One region of the Mesorhizobium sp. EU05-FHT14A09 genome, then DNA from elsewhere that is predicted to be linked to it. Evidence: riboswitches for the same ligand, from Rfam matches in the RefSeq annotation. Region 1 holds a riboswitch; each other region holds the start of a gene.
The links. Region 1 has a riboswitch for cobalamin ahead of AC3WTO_RS07825 (ribonucleoside-diphosphate reductase subunit alpha). Riboswitches for the same ligand answer to the same signal wherever they lie in the genome.
Positions count from the first base shown of each region.

Region 2: it holds a riboswitch for cobalamin, as region 1 does, so the genes downstream of both, AC3WTO_RS22670 (ABC transporter ATP-binding protein) here and AC3WTO_RS07825 (ribonucleoside-diphosphate reductase subunit alpha) in region 1, are expected to answer to the same signal.
Region 3: it holds a riboswitch for cobalamin, as region 1 does, so the genes downstream of both, bluB (5,6-dimethylbenzimidazole synthase) here and AC3WTO_RS07825 (ribonucleoside-diphosphate reductase subunit alpha) in region 1, are expected to answer to the same signal.

Region 1 is NZ_JBYTDF010000002.1:105,275-108,477, forward strand. It holds gene AC3WTO_RS07825 (ribonucleoside-diphosphate reductase subunit alpha) at 1-1,558, opposite strand, end outside; cobalamin riboswitch at 1,664-1,863, opposite strand; gene AC3WTO_RS07830 (GntR family transcriptional regulator) at 2,211-2,903, shown strand; gene AC3WTO_RS07835 (MFS transporter) at 2,924-3,203, opposite strand, start outside.
Region 2 is NZ_JBYTDF010000007.1:189,186-192,388, reverse strand. It holds gene AC3WTO_RS22680 (FecCD family ABC transporter permease) at 1-181, opposite strand, end outside; gene AC3WTO_RS22675 (ABC transporter substrate-binding protein) at 184-1,131, opposite strand; gene AC3WTO_RS22670 (ABC transporter ATP-binding protein) at 1,155-1,943, opposite strand; cobalamin riboswitch at 2,108-2,312, opposite strand; gene zigA (zinc metallochaperone GTPase ZigA) at 2,459-3,203, opposite strand, start outside.
Region 3 is NZ_JBYTDF010000001.1:563,272-566,474, forward strand. It holds gene AC3WTO_RS02540 (TetR/AcrR family transcriptional regulator) at 1-580, shown strand, start outside; gene bluB (5,6-dimethylbenzimidazole synthase) at 592-1,329, opposite strand; cobalamin riboswitch at 1,376-1,562, opposite strand; gene AC3WTO_RS02550 (histone deacetylase family protein) at 1,739-2,665, shown strand; gene AC3WTO_RS02555 (exodeoxyribonuclease VII small subunit) at 2,669-2,923, shown strand; gene AC3WTO_RS02560 (DUF2277 domain-containing protein) at 3,000-3,203, shown strand, end outside.

The DNA.
Region 1 (3,203 bases):
CGTAGAGATCGTGCAGGTCGGCCGTTTCGTCGGGTGAGAACAGCGTCCATTCGCCATTGGCCTCGACCCGTTCCATGAACAGGTCCGGCACCCAGTTGGCGGTGTTCATGTCATGCGTGCGGCGGCGATCGTCACCTGTATTCTTGCGCAGGTCGAGGAACTCCTCGATGTCGACATGCCAGGTCTCCAGATAAGCGCAGACCGCACCCTTGCGCTTGCCACCCTGGTTGACGGCGATGGCGGTGTCATTCGCCACCTTCAGGAACGGCACAACGCCCTGGCTCTCGCCATTGGTGCCCTTGATATGAGCGCCAAGGCCGCGAACCGGCGTCCAGTCATTGCCGAGGCCGCCGGAATATTTAGCCAGCAGCGCATTGTCCTTGACCGCCTTGAAGATACCGTCGAGGTCGTCGGCGACAGTGGTCAGGAAGCAAGACGACAGCTGCGGTCGCAGCGTGCCGGAATTGAACAGCGTCGGCGTCGAGGCCATGAAGTCGAAGGACGACAGCAGGTCATAGAATTCGATGGCCCTCGCCTCGCGATCGATTTCGCGCACTGCAAGCCCCATCGCAACCCGCATGAAAAAGGCCTGCGGCAGTTCGAAACGTCTGCCCGTGGTGTGCAGGAAGTAGCGGTCGTACAGCGTCTGCAGTCCAAGATACTGAAATTGCAGGTCGCGCTCAGGCTTCAGCGCCGCGCCCAGCCGCGCGAGGTCGAAACGACCGAGTTCTGGATCGATCAATTCGGCGTCGATGCCTGTCGTGACGAATTCAGCGAAATAGGATGCATAACGCGTGCCCATCTCGGCCTGCGTTGCCTGCTCGCCGCGCCCGGTGACGAAACTCAAGGCCTCGCGACGCAGGCGGTCGAGCAACAGGCGGGCCGAGACGAAAGCGTAATTCGGTTCGGTCTCAATGAGCGTGCGCGCTGCCAGGATCGGCGCCAAGGACAACTCATCCAGCGTGATGCCGTCATAGAGATTGCGGCGTGCCTCGGTGAGAATGGCATCCGGCGAAACGGCCTCCAGACCGGCGCAGGCCTCCTCGACGACGCGCGAGAATCGCGCCTCGTCAAGCGGTGCGAGAACTCCATCCTCGCGCTTCACATGGAGCGAGGCGCTCGGCGTTTCCGCATCCGTCTTTTCCGCCAGGCGCTCGCGCGCCCGCTCGGCGCGATAGAGCACATAGGCGCGCGCAACCTTGTGGTGTTCGCCGCGCATCAGCGCGAGTTCGACCTGATCCTGGATCTCCTCGATGTGGAAGGTGCGACCGGCCTCGAAGCGCCTTGTCAACGCCGCGACCACCTGCGCGGCCAGGTCCTCGACGACATCGTGCACACGCCGCGAGCCTGCTGCGGTCGAACCCTCGACCGCGAGGAAAGCCTTGGTCAAAGCCACCACGATCTTCGTCGCGTCGAACGGCGTCACGGCGCCATTGCGGCGTATCACCTTGTAGCCAGGCTCGGCCGCGGGCGTGCCCCGGCTTTCAACAACGGCGCTTTCGGCAAGCGGCGAAGCCTGGAAGGCTCCATTCGTGGTGAATACTGCAGTCGTGGCCATATCATCCCCGTGGCGCTGTGGACGGGGAATTCGGGGAACGCAGTGGCGATTTCGGACGCGACGATGCCCGGGCCAAGCGCACCTCCGGGACACCCCGCCCGAGGTTCGTTCAAATCCGTCGCGGCAGGTCTCCTGGCTCGCAGGTCGTCGCCCTTGTCGGCCTTCCCGGTGCGTTACGGCACCAGTGGCATTCTTCGACGCGGGCTCACTGCTTACAGTTGCGGGGGCAGCACCGGCTTTGCACCGGCTTCCCTCTTAGCTCCCGAACCAGACGACTCGGGAGAACCTCGACTTCGATATCTGGTATAGAATGCCAGCAGCATGTCAACAACTGGTAGCAGAAGCAGGCCATCCAAGGCATTCTCGGCCCGGCGCAGTGGATATCCTGTGGGCAATTTCACTGGCCTCTATCATCGCAACCGCTCAACGGTCCGGTTCAGACCGGGTTGCGGCGGCGGGATGGGCTTGGCGGCGGTACTTCAGCCTGCTCCATGTCACAGCTGTCGATGGCGCTTGCGATGTGGCTTACCGCAATTCATTATGTCCTTGAAATGATGCGAGCTTCGGCCGCCTGGCGCTAAGATGCAATCGACACGCATTGGCTTCGCAAGCTGAACAGTAGCCCGTGCGAAAAGTGAACCGCGCACCACCAATGGCCGAGAAGATGCATTTAGGACTGACGGCCGTCGACACGGCCCCCCTGCACGAGAAAGTCTACCTCGAACTGGTCCGCACACTGATGTCGGGCCAGTTCGCACCGGGTCAGAAGTTGACGTCACGAAAGGTCGCGAAAGAACTGGGAACGAGCGACATGCCGGTTCGCAGCGCCTTCATGCGCCTGCAGGCTCTGAAGGTTCTGTCGCCCCTGCCCAACGGCAGCATGGAAGTGCCCACCATGTCCGCCGAGCGGTTTTCGCAGTTGACGGCAACACGTACTCTTCTGGAGGGGGCAGCCACGGAACTCGCCGCTCAGCGTATCAATGGCAATGCACTACGCACGATACGCCGTCATTGCGCAGACTTGACGGCGGCGGCGCAGGCCGGAGACATCAACGACTACCTGCGCAAGAACTACGCTTTCAAATTTTCGATCTATCGGTACAGCGGCAACGATCAGATGATCTTCCTGATCGAGACCGTGTGGATGCAGGTTGGGCCGTTCCTGCGCAATCTGGCCCGCGGGTTCGAGAACAATTTAGCCTCGATCCTGGAGATCGATTACCATGACGAAGTTGTCGCGGCGATCGCCGAACACGACGGCGCCCGTGCCCGCGTCGCTATCGTCCGGGATATCAGCGACGGCTATCAGCACCTGCTGAGGCACGCTCCATTTCCGAATGCTTAGGCTTGCCGTCCCCACCTTCTTCAGGCTGGCTTTCCCTCGACGGCAGCAACCGGTCGCTGCATGAACACGGCAGCCGCGAGCAATGAACAAACACCGAGCACCGCGGTTGCGCCAGCCAGCGCCGGTATGCCGATATTCTCGATGACAAGCCCCCCGACCCAACTGCCCGTTCCTATGCCGACATAGATGAGTGAGCTGTTGGCGGCCAGGACGACGTTCGACATGCCGCTGGCATGAGCGAGCAAGCGATGCTGGATCGGAACGAGATACATGTAACTGACAATCCCCCACAGGAAAGCG
Region 2 (3,203 bases), on a different contig from region 1:
CGATGATCTTTTCCACCGGCGCCGTTACGCTCCCGGCATCCAGGCCGACGGCGCGGGCAAGTGCCGCGATGACGTCGCCGAGCGGAATGACGGTCGAGCCATAGGCGATCGACAGCAGCGCCAGCAGGATGACCAGCGCCAGGCCTGTGCCGATGGCTACGCCGTAAGACCGGCTTGGCACGCTCAGAAGGCCTCCGGGTGCATGGCCTTGGCGATCTTGTCGATGGCCTCGATGTTGGCCGGGCCGGGCGTCAGTTCCGCATAGCGCAGGGCAACGAAACGCTCGTTCTTGACGGCGTCGGTTTCTTTCATCGCCGGATGCGTCTTCAGGAAGTTGAGGAGCTTCCGGTAGCCGGCGTCGTCCTGGTAGTCGAGCAGGACCAGGAATTCCGGGTTCCGGGTGGCGACGGTTTCCCAGTCGGTATTGCCCCAGTTGGTCGGCAGGTCGTCCATGATGTTCTTGCCGCCGGCGGCTTCGATCATCGCCGTGGGGATGGCGAATTTGCCCGCGGTGAAAGGTTTGTCTTCGCCCGAATCGTAAAGGAACACGCGCGTGCCGCTGCGGGCGCCGACCTTGGCGGTGATGGCGGCGAGCTTTCCCTTCCATCCGGCAACCAGGCCATTGGCTTCGCTCTCCTTGCCGAAGATCTTGCCGAGCTTCTCGACGTCGCCGAACAGCAGGTCCATCGAAGCCGCCGGCCGGTTCTTGTCGAGGTGGACGCAGCTTTCGCTCAGCACCAGGGTCTTGATGCCGTGCGGCGCCAGCGTATCGGGCGTCACGTCGCCGCCGGGCTTCATACCGTAATACCAGCCGGCAAAGAAGAAGTCGGGCTCGACTGCGAGCAGGTTTTCCAGCGTCGGATATTTCGGCGCGAGTTCCGGGATCGAGCCCTGCGCTTTCTTGAAGGCATCGTCGACCTTGTACCAGCCGGTGATGCCGGTCAGGCCGACGATCTGTGGCTGCAGGCCGAGCGCAAACGCCATTTCCGACATGTTGAGATCGTTGATGACAGCGCGTTTCGGCGCGGCGTCGAAGGTCAGCGGGATGCCGCAGCTGTCGACGGTGACCGGGAAGGCAAAGGCGGTCGAGGAAAGCAGCGTTGCTGCAAGGCAGAGGGCGAGGCGTTTCATGATGGCTCCGTCGAGGGATCGGTTCAGCGGGAAAGGCGGATCGGCACGTCGAAGACCGTCAGTTCGCGGTCCTGTTCGTCCGGGTGAGGCAGTCTCAGAACGTCGATGCCGAAGACCTCGCGCACCAGCGCCGCCGTCAGGGTTTCGCGCGGGGTGCCCAGCGCGACGAGGCGTGCCTTGCTCATCACGGCGACATGGGTGGCGAAAGGCGCAACCAGCGGCAGATCATGCAGCACAGTGACGACGGCGATGCCGAGCCTGGCGACGAATTCCAGTAGTTCGCCGCGGGCGCGCGGGTCGAGATGGTTGGTCGGCTCGTCGAGAAAAAGCACATGCGGCTGTTGCGCGATGGCGCGCGCCAGTTGCGCGCGCTGGCGTTCGCCGCCAGAGAGCGAACCCATGCGGCGTTCACGCAGGGCGAGCAGGCCGGTGCGCTCCAGCGCGTCGAGCACGATGTCACGGTCGTCGCCGCGTCGGCGAAGCCCGGCATGCGGGATACGGCCGAGCCCGACATAGTCGCGAACGGCAAGCTGGGCGTCCGGCTGGTCGGACTGGCCGACCACCGCGATGCGGCGGGCCCGCTCCGCCATCGGTAGCCGGTCGAGCGGTTCGCCGTCGAGGCTGACCGAACCGTCCACGGGCTTCAGCATGCCGCACAGCATGCGCATCAGCGTCGTCTTGCCGGCGCCGTTGGGACCGATGATGGCCAGCCTGTCGCCGGCGTGCACGTCGAGGGCGACCTTCTCGACGAGGGTGATGCCCGTTTCCGGCCGATAGCAGAGGTCACGTGCCCGCAGGACAACGGCGCTCATGGAAAAACCCTTCTTGGCATGCCCTGCAGCCAGGATGATTGCATCGCTTCATCGCGCGGAAAAACGGCAAACCCTTCCACCGATCCCTCGTTCGATCAGGTGTGGAAGGAGGGCCAAATGGCGACAGGGCCGCCCTTGTAGCGTCCTCCCGGCACACCCCGTCCGGTCAACTCACTGCGATGGCAGGTCTCCTGGCTCGCGGATCACAGCGCTGTCCTGCCTTCCCGGCGCTCGGCCAGTGGCGTTTTCGGACTTTGCTACCGCTTACAGTTGCGGGGGCAGCCACGGTCTCGGTTCAGACGAACCTCACCGTATTCCCTTTTCACCCCGGACCTTTCGATTCGGGGCACCATCGGCGGCGACCCTATTGTGGCCACCGCCGGCTGGCAATGGCGATTCTTGGCCGGGACCGGGCTGGGCATGCCGCTCCGCGGGTGGAACGTAACGCGCGCGCCGAGGGTGGCAGTCGCAGGCCTGGTGACGACCCTTGAACAGGGAAAGCAGCAATTTGACGATCATGCCGTCGGCCCGTTCCAGCTCGGAAACGGATCGGCCAGCCCGCGCCAGAGTTCAGGCGCAAAGACGGGCTCATCCACCAGGCAGGCGTCGAGTTCGGCGCGCATGCGGCCTTCATCCATCGGATCGCAGCCGATGAAGACCAACTCCTGCCGGCGGTCGCCCCACATCGGGTCGAAATAGGGCACCATCGCTTCGCGCCAGGACGCGTTGTCGGGCCAGCGGTTGCGCGGCACTGCCGCCCACCAGAGGCCGCGCTTGCCGGTCCGCACCAGCGCGCCGGCCTGGCTCAGTTCGCCGACATGGTTGGGGCGTGTCGCCAGCCAGAAGAAACCCTTGGCGCGCACCACGCCCGGCCAAAGCCGGCCGATGAAGGCCTGCAGTCGGACGGGGTCGAAAGGGCGCCGCTCGCGATAGACGAAGGAACGGATGCCGTATTCCTCGGTTTCGGGAACATGATCCTTGAAGCCGTTCAGCTCCTTGAACCAGAGCGGATGCTGCTCGGCCTGTTCGAAGTCGAAGCGGCCGGTGTCGAGCACCTTGTCGAGCGGCACGCGGCTGAAGTCGGTCTCGACGAGCTCGGCCTGCGGGTTGAGCGCGCGGATGATCTTGCGGGCAAGCTCGAGATCGCCGGGCGGTGTGTCCGAGACCTTGTTGAGCACGATGACGTCGGCGAATTCGATCTGTTCGACCAGAAGATCGACAAGCACGCGCTCGTCCGAGGCGCCGAGTGCTTCGCCGCGA
Region 3 (3,203 bases), on a different contig from region 1:
GATCGCCGAAACCCGTGCGAAGCTGATTGCATCGGCGCGCCGGGCCTTCGCGACAGTTGGTTACGCGAACGCGTCCATGGACGATTTCACCGCCCAAGCGGGGCTGACGCGCGGCGCGCTCTATCATCATTTCGGTGACAAGAAGGGGTTGTTCGAAGCCGTCATCGCACAGATCGACCGCGAAATGGCTGCACGTCTCAGTGCGGTCTCTGCGAAGGCCAAGACACGCTGGCAGGGGTTCATCGACGAGAACATCGGCTATGTCGAAATGGCGTTGGATCCGGAAGTCCAGCGCATTGTCCTGTGCGACGGTCCGGCGGTTCTGGGGGACCCGGCGCAATGGCCGAACGCCAATGCCTGTATCCAGTCGGTGACCAAGAATCTTGCGGCGCTGAAGGAAGAGGGCGTTATCCGCGATATCGATCCGGAGGCGATGGCGCGGCTGATCAGCGGCGCTTCGCTTTATGCCGCGCAGTGGATTGCCAATTCCGATGACCCTGCCGCGACATCGTTGAAAGCGGTCAAAGCCTTCCGCGCATTGATGGAAGGTTTGCTGGTGGAAGGCAAAGCCGCTGCCTGAGTTGACCCAGACTAATTCCGGCCTGTGACGGCGTCGGCCGCTTTTTTCAGGCCGTCTTCGCCGGCGCCGCCGAAGGTCTCGCTCATGACAAGCCTGGAGAGCGGCAGACGCGAGGCCCAGCCATTGCGTTCGAGGTCGGGCCTTGCAGCAAATTCCGAGACGTGGCCGACGCAAAGATAAGCGACGGGCACGACGTGGTCGGGAATGCCCAGCAATTGCTTCAGCGCCTCCGTGTCGAGGATGCTCACCCAGCCGACGCCGATCCCTTCCGCCCGCGCCGCCAACCAGAAATTCTGGACCGCGCATACCGTGCTGAAGAGATCCATCTGCGGATTGTGCCAGCGGCCGAGCGGCGAGCCTTCACTGCGTCGCCGATCGCAGGTGATGCACAGGTTGAGCGCGCTTTCGCAGATACCTTCGAGTTTGAGCTTGCTGTAGAGCGCCTGTCGCTCCTCCGCTATCCGGGGCAATTCCTGCGACCGGGCCGCCAGGAAAAGGTCGCGCACCGCCTCCCGTCGTTCACGATCACGGATTACGATGAAGTCCCAGGGTTGCATGAAGCCGACCGACGGCGCGTGATGCGCGGCTGCGAGCAGGCGGGCGAGCACGGCGTCGTCAATCGGATCCTGTCGGAAATGGCTGCGCACATCGCGGCGCGTGAAAATGGCGCGATAGATGGCCTCGCGTTCAAAGTCCCCGAAGGCCAAATCCCCGGATAAATGGCAGGCATGGTTGCGGACGGTGTCCATCGCTTTTCCCTTGCGATCGAAACAACGTCATCCGCCCGTCCATGCGCATGACCATTCCTGTCCGGCCGGTCTTCTGGCTTGGGTTCGTCCCGCTTGTCGGCGCCTTCCCGTCCGTTTCACGGACAGTGGCTTTTGCCGAGCGATCCCCCATACAGCGTTGGGCACGCCACGGATTTTCACCGTGTTCCCGATTCTCCCACCTCGCGGCAGGCACCTGACAGTGGAGCGAATCTATCCGAGTTGAGGCGCGAATACAGCCTTGATCTCGACGTCGCGTGACGCCTTTTCCCCAACAGGCTGGAGCAATTTCAGCAATAGAAAGTTGGAGCGTTTCCGCATTTCCGTGAAAAACGGAAATGCTCTACGCCTGTCGCGTGGCCATCATCTCCATTGCTGATAAGGTGCCCCCATGACGACCCGTCTCTACACACATCCGATTTTCCTGGAACACATCACTCCCACCGGTCATCCGGAGCGGCCGGACCGGCTGCGTGCGATCGAACGGATACTGGATGACGAGGCCTTTGCCGCGCTCGACCGGCAGGAAGCGCCGATGGGCGACGAGGCAACTGTCCTCTATTGTCATCCGAAGGATTTCGTCGAGCGTGTGCGCAAGGCGATCCCGTCGGACGGCATCGCCGTCATCGATTCCGATACGGTGGCGAGCCCGAAAACCTGGCAGGCGGCGCTGACGGCGATCGGCGCGGCCAATGCTGCCGTGGACGATGTCTTCGCCGGCAAGGCCGACAACGTCTTCGTGGCGGCGCGTCCGCCAGGCCACCATGCCGAGAAAACCACGGCCATGGGATTTTGCCTGTTCAACACCGCGGCGATCGCTGCCCGCTACGCTCAGGAGAAACACGGCGTCGAACGTGTCGCCATCGTCGACTGGGACGTGCATCACGGCAATGGCACCCAGGACATCTTCTGGGATGATCCGTCGGTGCTCTATTGTTCGACCCACCAGATGCCGCTTTATCCCGGAACGGGCGCGAAAAGCGAAACGGGCGCCGGCAACATCGTCAACGCGCCTTTGGCGCCGGCGACCGGCAGCGATATCTTCCGGGAGGCATTCAACACGCGTGTCCTGCCCGCGATCGATTCCTTCGCGCCGGACCTCGTCATCATCTCGGCAGGTTTCGACGCGCACCATCGCGATCCGCTGGCGGAGATCAATCTTGTCGAGGATGATTTCGACTGGGCAACCGGGCAGTTGATGGATCGCGCCCGCCGTCATAGTTCAAACAGGCTGGTCAGCGTGCTGGAAGGCGGCTACGACCTGCACGGATTGGCATTTTCGGTCGCAGCGCATGTCGGCCGCCTGATGAAAGGATGAGCCGTGGCTGAAGAAGCGAACCAGGATGTGAAGGCGATGAGCTTCGAGCAGGCACTCGATGCGCTGGAGAAGATCGTCGACGATCTCGAACGCGGCGACGTGCCGCTGGATCAGTCGATCCGCATCTATGAACGCGGCGAGGCGCTGAAGGCGCATTGCGATCGTCTTCTCAAGGCCGCCGAGGACAAGGTGGAAAAGATCAGGCTCGCGCGCGACGGCAAGCCGGTCGGTACCGAACCGCTGGATGGCGAACAATAGTTAGAGCGGAATACGGATGGCATTTCGCTCTAACGAGGGCAGGGGACAACACCGGGCATATCAAAGGGAGATATCCATGTGTCGTAACATCAAGCCGCTCTTCAATTTCGAACCGCCGGCGACGGATACCGAAATTCATGAGGCGGCGCTGCAGTTCGTGCGCAAGATCAGTGGCGCCAACAAGCCGTCCATGCGCAACAAGGAAGCCTTCGATCACGCGGTGCGGACCATCGCCAACGCCGCGCATGAGCTGCTTGTTGTGCTTGAGACGACCCAGCCG